DNA from 3 places in the Nocardioides ultimimeridianus genome. Region 1 is predicted to be linked to each of the others. Evidence: predicted binding sites of a transcription regulator. Region 1 holds the regulator's gene; each other region holds the start of a gene.

Region 1 (3,722 bases):
GGCGCAGGTGCCAGGCACTGCCGGTGCCGGCCTTCGGGGTGAGCCGGAGCACCCGGTAGCTCAGGTGCAGGAGCCGGAAGGAGGTCGACCAGCTGAGGTGGCCGGGCCCGACCGAGGAGCTGGTCGCGACCGGCGCGCTGGGGTACTGGTTGGCCGCCGCCTCACTGAAGTACCTCGTGGGGTGACGGGCCGCGAGGTCGAACCTGCTCAGGGCGCGGGTGAGGTCGATGTGGTGCGCGGCGAGCGCGCTCCTGACCCCCTTGATGGAGTACATGTCCGGCGCACCCGGGCTGGCGTCCAGGCGTTGCCAGATCTGGCGGATCAGCAGCGGCAGCGCACCGGACTTCTCGGTCACCAGGCGCTCGGTCAGGAACCGGAAGAAGATCCAGGTGCCGTACCAGTGCAGGTTGACGTCGCCGTTGGTGTCCAGGGGCAGGGAGGGGTTGCGGATCGGGTCGGCGCCATAGGACAGGTACTGCATGTTGTCGTTGATCGAGGTGTACAGCTCGTCCTCGGCCCAGGTGGCGGTCGCCTCCATGATCCAGGGGTCCTCGAAGAAGTCGTAGCTGAACTGCACCGCGTGGAAGAACTCGTGGGCGGCGGTCACCTCGAGGTTCTCCAGCTGGGTGTGACCGGGGTACTGGGCCGGGGCGTAGTCGTTGTCGAGGACGCAGTACGCCGATCCGGCGTACCCGGTGTTCAGCGCGGGGTCGTCGCTCGTGCAGAAGCCGTAGAGGTGGTAGCGGGAGAGCTCGCCCAGGTAGATGTCGGTCTGGTCGGCGTTCATGCCGCCCAGGCTGCCGTTGTCGGCGCTGGCGGAGTCGACGAGCGGCATCCGGTAGCCGGCGGCGGCGTAGGTGTCCCAGACGTGCTCCATCGTCGCGAGCACCTCGTCGACGTAGTCGGGATCCTTGTTCGTGTCGCCACCGTCCGTGGGGTCGACGCCGTTGGTGCTGTCCTCGGTCGACAGGTCGTAGTGCACGCAGAGGGGAAGCCTGGTGCTGCACTCCTCGTGCTCGGTGCCGGTGTAGACCACCGGGAAGTCGGGGTCGCTGTCGGAGGGCCCCGGCCGCGCAAGGATCCGGTCGGCCTGGGTGCGCTGATCGGGGGACAGCGCGGGATAGGCGGCCCGCAGGTCGCGCAACAGCAGGGTGGCGTCCTCGTGCCTCTGCGCGAGGCGGGACGCGGCCCGGCTCCCTCCGAAGAGGGACTCGGCCCGGGACAGCTCGGCGGCGGCCTGCGCCCGGGTCGTCGTCGGAGGCTGGTGGATCGCGGCGGTGGCCGGGGAGGCGTGGGCCGGCTGGCTCGCACCGGTGACGCCGAGGCCCGCGAGCGACGCGGTGATGACCAGGGAAAGGACGCGGGCCCGTCCGGAGATGCGGATCACCTGCTGAATCTAGGGGATCGGCATCCCCGGGCGGACCCGGGAGAGGCAAAGAAGCGCGGCGTCGGCGTCAGACCTTGCGGAGCACGGCGGTGACCTTGCCCAGGATCGTGGCGTGGGTGCCGTCGATCGGCTCGAAGGCCGGGTTGTGCGGCAGCAGCCACACCTGGCCGTTCTTGCGCTGGAAGGTCTTCACGGTGGCCTCGCCGTCGATCATCGCGGCGACGATCTCGCCGTTCTCGGCGGTGGCCTGCTGGCGGATGACGACGTAGTCGCCGTTGCAGATCGCGGCGTCGATCATCGACTCGCCGCTGACCTCCAGCAGGAACAGCTGGCCGTCGCCGACCAGCTGCTTCGGCAGCGGGAAGACGTCCTCGACCCGCTCCTCGGCGAGGATCGGTCCGCCGGCGGCGATCCGGCCGACCAGCGGAACGTTGCTCGGGGCGGGCGCGGAGTCGTTGATGGCGGTCTCGTCGTACTCCGACTCGGCCTGGGTCATGCCGCTGAGCGGGCGTCGCTTCATCAGGGTCTCGGGGAGGAACACCTCGATGGCGCGGGGCAGGTGGGGGTCGCGGCGTACGAACCCCTTGGCCTCGAGCTGGCGCAGCTGGTGGGCGACGCTGGAGGTGCTGGTCAGGCCCACCGCCTCGCCGATCTCGCGCATGCTCGGCGGGTAGCCGCGCTTGTCGATGGCCTTCTTGATCGTGGTCAGGATCCGCTGCTGGCGTGGGGTGAGGCCCGTGCCGTCGGGCGGACCGTCGGGGAGCTCACTCACGGGGCGAACAGCCTTCTTGGTCATGGGTCGAACGTAACCCCGATCACCCCGGATCTCAAACAGGTGTTCGATCCGGCGTGTCGCGACACGCCGTCGAACACGCGTGCGACGAAATGCCGCGATTGTGTCGAATGCGTGTTCTATGCTCGTCCATGTGTTCGATCGAACGTCTGATCGAAGCCGGGCCCAGAAGTTGTGTCGGCGGCCTCGGTCAGAGTGAGGGCACACCGACCAGCAACCCCTTCCCCGGAGGTCACCATGAGCACCATCAGCTTCAGCCCCGCGTACGTCTCCCGCCCGCAGGTGCGGCTCACCCGCCGCGGCCGGCTCGTGGTCCTCGCGCTCTCGCTGCTGGCGGTGCTCGCGGTCGCCCTGATGGTCGCCTCCGCCTCGGCCGCCGGCAGCCACTCCGGGACGCCCGACGTCCACCTGGTCACCGTCCAGCCCGGCGACACGCTGTGGGACATCGCCGGCGACGCCGCCGCGGCCCACGGCACGCAGACCGGTGACATGGTGCAGCGCCTCGAGGACCTCAACCCGATCGACGACGGCATGGTCTACGTCGGTCAGCAGATCCGCGTGCCCAACTGAGGCACGACCAGCTCGTCCGTCGCCTCGACCCCGGCGGACGTAGGGGAAGACGAGGGGCCCGATCCTGCGCGGATCGGGCCCCTCGCGCTGTTCCTCCACAGGGCGGCGGGCCGAGGGTGGCCGGGCGGGGTGCCTTCGGCGTACGTTCTGGGCAATCCGCCTCGGGAGGGTTCCATGAAGTACGTCGGCATCGCCGTCCTGCTGTTGCTGCTGGTCGGGTGCGGGGGAGACCCGCAGCCCCGGTTCTCGCCCAGCCCCACCGTCTCCCCGCCCACCACGACCGCTGCCGCGGTCGAGACCCCGCAGGAGTTCCTGCGGCGGTGGGTGCACGCGATGGATGCCATGGAGCGCACCGGCAACCCGGCGGCATGGCAGCGGATGAACTTGCGAAGGTGCAAGAGCTGCTCTGTCGCCGCTGAAGTGGTGAAAGCGGTGTACGCGGCGGGCCGGAAGGTCGTCGGCGGGCAGTCGAGAATCGTGTCGATCGGTCGCGCGGCCTCGGGCAGGTGGCACGTCCGAACGGTGAGTCGCCCGAGTCGGATCGTCGATCAGTCCGGCACCGTCAAAGGGTCGTTCCCGGGTGGTCCGACGATGTTGGAGATCACCTTGGTCAAGCAGGGCGACGGGTTGCGGGTCGCCACGCTCATTCGGGTCGTGAAGTGATGCTGCGTCGCGGTGTCGCCGTGCTGTTGGTCGTCTACGTGAGCTTCTTCTTCGTCGACACTCCGGCCCAGGCTCGCGGCGGTGGATCGTGTGCAGGGGGCGCGACCCTCATCGCTGCAGCGGTCGAGTGTCAGGACCGCTCGCACGGCGGCAGCGCCCCTGTTGGGACTTCGGTCGATGTCGTCGGGGTGAGCGAGGTGTGCGCGCCTGGTTCCGCGGGGGCCTGCCAGCCGGTGGCGTGTCCCGGCATGAACGTGGGCGACGGGTTCCAGATGACGGAGCACCTGTCGGACGGCACGTCCCGCACCG
Region 2 (3,722 bases), on a different contig from region 1:
CTTCCGCGGCGATGTGCGGGCCGACCTGGTCGTCGACTACTTCTTCGGCGCGGTCCACCACCTGCCGATGTGGTGGCGCGAGGAGCGGGGCCTGGATCCCGTGGAGGTCGGCAGGGAGTTCGCCACGCTGCTGCTGGACTCGCTGGTGGCGCGCTGACCGCCGCCGCGGTTCTTCGCGGATTCTCAGGTGATCTCCGGGGGCCCGGACGACAATCGAGTCGGACCATTCCCCCTCAGAAGGAGGTCTCCATGACGCTCGATCTCGACGTCATCACCAGCGGCCTGATCGCAGTTCTCCTCGCAGCGACGAGCGTCGTCTTCGTTCTCGGACTGCTCGGCGAGCTGGGCGTGCTGCGCCGCGGCCGGTGTCCCGAGTGTGATCGGCACGTGCTGCGGCGCCAGGGCGGCGAGGACCACGCCTGCGCGATGTGCCGGCACGACCACCTCGCCCACCCGGTGCGCACGCTGCGGCACCCGGTGCGGGAGTTCAGCCAGCACTGAACCTCTGCTGCGCCTGGTTGCTCGGGGCTGGTGGTGGCGGCCGCACCGTAGCTCGTCGGCCCCCACCGTCAAGGACGCCTTCGGCGCCGCTGCGCGGTCGCTTCGCGATCCTTGACTGCGGGTCCCGGACGACGAGCTTGACGGCGCGACAACGGCACGGGCTTCGCCCGCGCCGCCGCTTCGCGGCCGCCAGGGAGTGCGATCGTCTTCGGGGAGTTCTTCCGGCGTGTGGTGCCGGAAGAACTCCCCTCTATGTCCGTCGGTGGAACCGGTAGTCGCCCGTGGCGAGCTTGGTCATGTCGTAGCGGGTGTCGTGGGCTCGGTGATGGTGGTGGGAGCAGAGGAGTACGCCGTCGGCGAGGTCGGTCTTCCCGCCCTGTGCCCAGGGTTTGAGGTGGTGGGCCTCACACCAGGCTGCGGGTATGGAGCAGCCTTCGGCGCGGCAGCGCTTGTCCCGCAGCCGCATGGCCTTGCGTTGGGGTGGTTCGAAGAGGCGGCGGGCTCTGCCGAGGTCGAGGGGTTCGGACGTGCCGCCGAGGACGGCGGGGATGATCTTGGCGGTGCAGGCGAGCCGTCGTGCTTCGCTGGCGGAGATGACGGTGTCGTCGAGCATCGCGGAGCCCAGCTCGCTCAGCAGGGTTTCGAGGGGGATGGTGACCATGACGGTGGTGGCGTCTCCGCCGTGGTCGGGCAGGCGCTTGGGGTCGAGTAGTTCGAGGAGTCGGCAGAACGCCTCGCCCCTGTTGCGGGCTCGGGTTTGGGTGGCTCGGGGTGAGTCTTGGGCTTCGAGGTAGGTGAGGGCTCGTTCGGAGACGGAGTCGGGGAGGTCGCAGATCCAGCGGGTGATCCCGTTGCCGCGTTTCCTGATCCTGATCGCGACCTCGTCCCGTGCGGCCCGTTCTTCACGTTCCAGGGCTTTGCCCAGTTCGGCTTCTGCGATGTCGGGTGCGACGACTTCGAGGATCTTGGTGCCGAGGACCTGGAGGTCTTTGGGGTCGTAGATCGCTGCGAGCTCGATCAGATGGGCCTCGGCACTCGCGCGAGTGGATTCGTCGACGGCGTCGGAGAGCTTGTCGACCGCGCGGATGATGACCCGGGCCTGGGCCTCGTTCACGTCGCCAGAGCGGAGCGCAGCCGCGGTCAGCGGGTGCCGCTCGAGCGATTCTGCGAGCCGGAGCTGTGCTCGGCCGGCTGAGGCGGTGATGCGGGTGGTGTGGGCGAGCCAGCACCCGGCGTCGCGGGACCCGTGCTCCTCGGCCACATCCGCGGCTGCAGCGAGGACTCGGAGCTCGAGCTCGGCGAGCTGCGCCTTGACGCGCGCCAACTCGACAAGAAGGTCGGCCTTGTCGCGGGTGCGGAGGTAGTCGGCCGGCATGTCCGCGACCACCGTCAGCTCGGCGTGGACGGCTTGGGCGCAGGCAAGGATCGGGTGCAACGACACCGTTCCTGCGACCATGACTAGCTCCCCGAGACGGACTGATCAGCTGCCTTCCATGATACACGCGTTCGAACGATTTCAGAACCCTGAAATCGAACAAAATCGCAGGTCAGGACAGGTTTTGATGGGCGGCCGCGAAGCGGCGGCGCGGGCGAAGCCCGTGCCGTTGTCGCGCCGTCATGCCGCCCGGTAGGGACCCGGGGTCAAGGACGCGAAGCGCCGCGAAGCGGGGCGAGCGCAGCGAGCATCCTTGACGCCGGGGACCGGGCGGCTAAGGTGCGGCCGCCCACCATCAGCCCGAGAGAACACCGTCAGAGAGGGCATTCAGCCAGCACTGAGCCCGGCCGCGTCCACCAGGCTCGGCCCGTACCAGGTGAGCAGCCGCCCGCTGACCAGCTCCGTGGGCACCGTGAAGACCTCCGGCCCGTCGGCCTCCGTGAAGACGTAGGGCTCGTCGGGCAGCAGCACCACATCCGGCCGGGTCGCCTCGATGTCGGCGACCGTGACGCTCGGGTAGCGCTCGGCACTGGTCGCGTAGGCGTTCTCCCACCCGAGCCGGCGCACCAGGTCGGTGACGAAGGTGTCGCCGCCGACGACCATCCACGGGTCCCGCCAGATCGGTACGACGACCCGGCGGGTCACCGGCGGCAGGTCGCCGCACCACAGTCCCTCGACGGCAGGCAGCCAGTCCGGCTCGGGCCAGCCGATGCCGGCGAGCAGGCGGCGGATCGAGGTGACCGCGTCCGGCACGGTGCGGATGTCGGTCACCCAGACGTGGACGCCGGAGTCGCGCAGCCGGCGTACGTCGAGCTCGCGGTTCTCCTCCTTGTTGGCGACCACCACGTCCGGCCGGAGGTCGCGGATCGCCGCCAGGTCGGGATTCTTGGTGCCGCGGACGCGGGTGGTCGCGAGGTCGGCCGGGTGGGTGCACCAGTCGGTCGCGCCGACGACCCGCTCGGGGTGGATCGAGGCGAGCGTCTCGGTCAGGGACGGCACCAGCGACACCACGCGGAGCGCCGGCCGGGCTCCGTCGTACGCCGTGCCGAGGTCGTCGCGGACGCCGGCCATCAGCAGCCGGGGTAGGCCGCCGGACGGGGAGCGATCAGGACCGACTCGACCCGGGTCCGGGGCCCGGGCTTCACGCCGTACGCGAACTGGAAGTTCAGGACCCCGTGGGACCCGTACTTGCTGAGGACCCAGAGGTCCCGTCCCCCGGTGCTGGTGCTCCCGTTGAGCTCCGACATCGGATGCAGCCCGAAGTTGTGCGGGTAGGCGCGGCGCACCTGGCGCAGCGTGGACCCGACACCGATGCCGCGGCGGGTGAGGTCGCGGTCGGTGATGACGACGATGCCGGCCACGCGCATGGCGGGGAACTGGCCCTTCCAGACCACCCAGCCGCGGGTGCGGAGGCGAGGCGCCATCTGGTAGCCCGGCGCGCAGTGGTCAGCGGCGCGGGACACCATGCCGGTCCGCCAGGCCTCGCGATTCGTCATCCCGAGCCGCAGCGGCCCCCAGGCGCCGAAGTGCAGGACCAGGCCCGTGCCGGAGGCACGCGTCGCGGCGGGACTCAGCCTCGTGGCCGAGGCGGAGGGGAGGACGGCGAGGGCCAGGACGAGGCCGAGGGCCACCGCGGAGTGACGGACGAGGCTGCGCACGCCCGGCAGCCTAATCGAGCGGGCTCAGCCCCGGGTGGGATCCGCTCCGACGATGCGGAGGGCCAGATCGGCGTACTGGTCCGCGACCTGCTCGGGCGTCCACTTCACACCGTCGCGGTACCAGCGCG
Region 3 (3,722 bases), on a different contig from region 1:
TCGAGGACGGGGTGGCGACGATCAAGGTGGTCGGCGCGGTGAGCCTCGGCGACCACGTCATCGGCACCGTCAGGGTCGCGGCATGACGCGCTCGCTCAGCGGCAAGGCCGCGATCGTCGGCATCGGTGCGACCGAGTTCTCCAAGGAGTCGGGGCGCTCGGAGCTGCAGCTCAGCGTCGAGGCGGTGCGGCACGCGCTCGCCGACTGCGGCCTCACACCGGCCGACGTCGACGGGTTGACCACGTTCACCATGGACAGCTCCTCGGAGATCGCGGTCGCGCGCGAGCTCGGCATCCCGGAGCTGCGCTTCTTCAGCCGGATCAACTTCGGCGGCGGTGCCGCCTGCGCCACGGTGCAGCAGGCCGCGATGGCCGTCGCCACCGGCGTCGCGGACGTCGTCGTCGCCTACCGCGGCTTCAACGAGCGCTCCGGCGACCGCTTCGGCCAGGTCTCGAAGTGGGCAGCGCAGCAGGTCAACACCAACGGCCTCGACAACGCCTGGACCTATCCGCTGGGGCTCTCGACCCCGGCCGCGACGGTCGCGATGCAGGCGCGCCGCTACCTGCACGAGTACGGCGCCACCTCGGCCGACTTCGGTCGCGTCGCCGTCGCCGACCGCCGGCACGCCGCCACCAACCCCAGCGCCTTCTTCTACGGCAAGCCGATCACGCTCGAGGAGCACCAGGCCTCGCGGATGGTCGCCGACCCGCTGCACCTGCTCGACTGCTGCCAGGAGTCCGATGGGGCGGTCGCGATCGTCGTCGTCAGCGCGGAGCGGGCGCGCGACCTGGCGCAGGCGCCGGCGTACATCTCGGCGGCGGCGCAGGGGAGCGGTCGCGACCAGTTCGTGATGACGTCGTACTACCGCGACGACATCGGCATCCCGGAGATGGGCGTGGTGGGCCGGGACCTCTGGCGCCAGTCCGGGCTGACCCCCGACGACATCCCGATGGCCGTGCTCTACGACCACTTCACGCCGTACGTCCTCATGCAGCTGGAGGAGCTCGGCTTCTGCGGCCGCGGCGAGGCGCCGGACTTCATCAAGGACGGCGCCATCGAGATCGGCGGCCGGCTGCCCATCAACACCCACGGCGGCCAGCTCGGCGAGGCCTACATCCACGGCATGAACGGCATCGCCGAGGGCGTTCGCCAGATCCGCGGTACGTCGGTCAACCAGGTGCCCTCGCCCGAGCACGTGCTCGTCACGGCCGGCACGGGTGTGCCGACCTCGGGTCTCATCCTCGCTGCCTCGTAGCCTGGGCGGGTGAGCGCCCGCGTCGAGTCGATCCACATCGCCAAGGCCAGCCGGCTGCCGATGCAGGAGAAGACCTCCGTGGAGGTCGAGGCCGGCAAGGGCATCGTCGGCGACCGCTACCACGGCACCCGCCACCGGCACGTCACCGTGCAGAGCCGGGAGAGCCTGGACGAGGCCGCCGCCGTGTTCGGCGCGGACGTGCCGAGCGGGCTGACCCGGCGCAACCTGACGATCTCCGGAGCCGAGGTGCCGCGTGATCCCGGAGCCCGGCTGCGGATCGGGGACGTGCTGCTCGAGGCGGTCCGTGTCGCCGCCCCCTGCAAGCTGCTCGACGACACCCTCGGCCGCGGCGCGCAGGAGGCGCTCCGGCGGCGGGCCGGGACGGTGTTCCGGGTGCTCGAGGGCGGCACGGTGAGTGTCGGGGACGAGGTCGGGGTCGAGCCGCCCGGTCCACGTGTTGCATGAGGTGACTGCTGGTGCGCGGCTCGCCATCTTCGGGCTGGTCTCTAGCGGCCGCACCTTAGCCGCCCGGCACCCCGCGTCAAGGACGCCTTCGGCGCCGCTGCGCGGCCGCTTCGCGGTCCTTGACCCGGGGTCCCGACCGGGCGGCGAGACGGCGCGGAGTCGGCACGGGCTTCGCCCGCGCCGCCGCTACGCGGCCGCCCACAAAACCTGTCCTGACCTGGGGATTTGTCCAATTCCGGGGTGGTGAAAATGTTCGAACAGATGTATCATGGAAGGCAGTTGATCAGTCCGTCTCGGGGAGCATGTCATGGTCGCAGGAACGGTGTCACTGCACCCGCTCCTCGCCTGCGCGCGGTCTCTTCAGAACGACCTCGCGGCAGTCGCGGACATGCCGGCCGACTACCTCCGCACCCGCGACAAAGCCGACCTCCTCACCGACCTCGCCCGCGTGGAGGGCCAGCTCGCTGAGCTGAAGCTCCGCGTCCTCGCCGCCTCCTCCGACGTTGCCGACGAGCACGGGTCCCGCGACGCCGGCTGCTGGCTCGCCCACACCACCCGCATCACCGCCTCCGCCGGCCGAGCTGCGTTGCGGCTGGCCGAGGCGCTCGAGGCCCACCCGCTCACGGCAACTGCGATGCGCGAAGGCGCGGTGAACGAGGCGCAAGCGCGGGTCATCATCCGCTCGGTCGACAGGCTCTCCGAGGCCGTCGACCAATCGGTCCGTCTCCAGGCCGAGGCGCACCTGATCGAGCTCGCCGCGATCTACGACCCCAAAGACCTCCAGGTCCTGGGCACCAAGATCCTCGAGGTCGTCGCGCCCGACATCGCCGAAGCAGAGCTCGGCAAGGCGTTGGAGCGCGAGGAGCAGGCCGCGGGGGACGAGGTCGCCATCCGGATCCGGAAACGCGGCAACGGGATCACCCGCTGGATCTGCGACCTCCCCGACGCCGTCTCCGAACGAGCCCTCACCTACCTCGAAGCCCAAGACTCCCCGAGGTTCACCCAAACCCGAGCCAGGAACCGAGGCGAGGCGTTCTGCCGCCTCCTCGAACTACTCGACCCCAAGAGGCTCCCCGACCACGGAGGCGACGCCACCACCATCATGGTCACCATCCCCTTCGAGGGACTCCTCAACGAGCTCGGATCCGCGATGCTCGGCGACACCGTCATCTCCGCCAGCGAGGCCCGCCGGTTGGCGTGCACGGCGAAGATCATCCCCGTCGTCCTCGGCGGCACGTCCGAACCCCTCGACCTCGGCCGAGCACGACGCCTGTTCCAACCACCCCAACGCAAAGCCATGCGCCTGAGGGACAAGCGGTGTCGCGCCGAGGGCTGCACGATCCCCGCAGCCTGGTGCGAGGCACACCACCTGAAGCCCTGGTCCCAAGGCGGCCGCACCGACCTCGCCGACGGCGTACTCCTCTGCTCCCACCACCATCATCGGGCCCACGACACCCGCTACGACATGACCAAGCTCGCCACCGGCGACTACCGGTTCCACCGACGGACATAGACGTCGACCAGCAGAACGTCGCGGTGTGGATCATCCTGTGATCGTGACCCTGGGACTGTCGGCGGTGACGTTTGCCGCCCGAGACGCTGATTGTGTTGCGCGGTTCTGGGCGACCCTGCTCGGCCGGGAGGTCCTCGCGGACGACGACGGAGTGTTGCTCCCGGGCGATCGTGCCCAGGTCGCACTGCGTTTCTCCCCGACCCGCGCCGAGAAGCGTGCGCCCAACCGGGTGCACCTCCACCTCACGAGTGACGCATCTGACTTGGAGACCGTCGTGGCGAAGGCGGTGGGTCTGGAGGCAACGCACCTCGACGTCGACCAGCTTCCCGACGAGATGCACGTCGTGCTCGCAGACCCCGAGGGGAACGAGCTGTGCGTCCAGTCGCCGTTCGGCGGCACCAAGGTCGCTTGGGGCGGTCCGCCCGTGGCTCCGCTCGAGGTGCCGCCCCGTCAGTGGTTCGAGCTGCTGATCGACGACGATCCCGGAGC

The links. Region 1 encodes LexA, which represses DNA repair genes until DNA is damaged. Its sites were predicted from a motif close to TCGAACANNTGTTCGA; they were not measured.
Region 2: ACYU8V_RS15780 (HNH endonuclease signature motif containing protein) is a predicted target of LexA. The motif match lies at 1,996-2,011, and genes of this name have one in related genera.
Region 3: ACYU8V_RS03165 (HNH endonuclease signature motif containing protein) is a predicted target of LexA. The motif match lies at 1,974-1,989, and genes of this name have one in related genera.

What each region holds. Positions count from the first base shown of each region.
Region 1 is NZ_BAAHAB010000003.1:27,034-30,755, forward strand. It holds gene ACYU8V_RS01250 (MXAN_6640 family putative metalloprotease) at 1-1,387, opposite strand, end outside; gene lexA (transcriptional repressor LexA) at 1,455-2,183, opposite strand; gene ACYU8V_RS01260 (LysM peptidoglycan-binding domain-containing protein) at 2,418-2,750, shown strand; gene ACYU8V_RS01265 (hypothetical protein) at 2,925-3,413, shown strand; gene ACYU8V_RS01270 (hypothetical protein) at 3,686-3,722, shown strand, end outside.
Region 2 is NZ_BAAHAB010000017.1:89,940-93,661, forward strand. It holds gene ACYU8V_RS15770 (TetR/AcrR family transcriptional regulator) at 1-157, shown strand, start outside; gene ACYU8V_RS15775 (hypothetical protein) at 250-501, shown strand; gene ACYU8V_RS15780 (HNH endonuclease signature motif containing protein) at 752-1,957, opposite strand; gene ACYU8V_RS15785 (helical backbone metal receptor) at 2,264-3,007, opposite strand; gene ACYU8V_RS15790 (hypothetical protein) at 3,007-3,594, opposite strand; gene ACYU8V_RS15795 (TetR/AcrR family transcriptional regulator) at 3,619-3,722, opposite strand, start outside.
Region 3 is NZ_BAAHAB010000004.1:160,384-164,105, forward strand. It holds gene ACYU8V_RS03150 (MaoC family dehydratase) at 1-86, shown strand, start outside; gene ACYU8V_RS03155 (lipid-transfer protein) at 83-1,255, shown strand; gene ACYU8V_RS03160 (MOSC domain-containing protein) at 1,265-1,720, shown strand; gene ACYU8V_RS03165 (HNH endonuclease signature motif containing protein) at 2,028-3,233, shown strand; gene ACYU8V_RS03170 (VOC family protein) at 3,271-3,722, shown strand, end outside.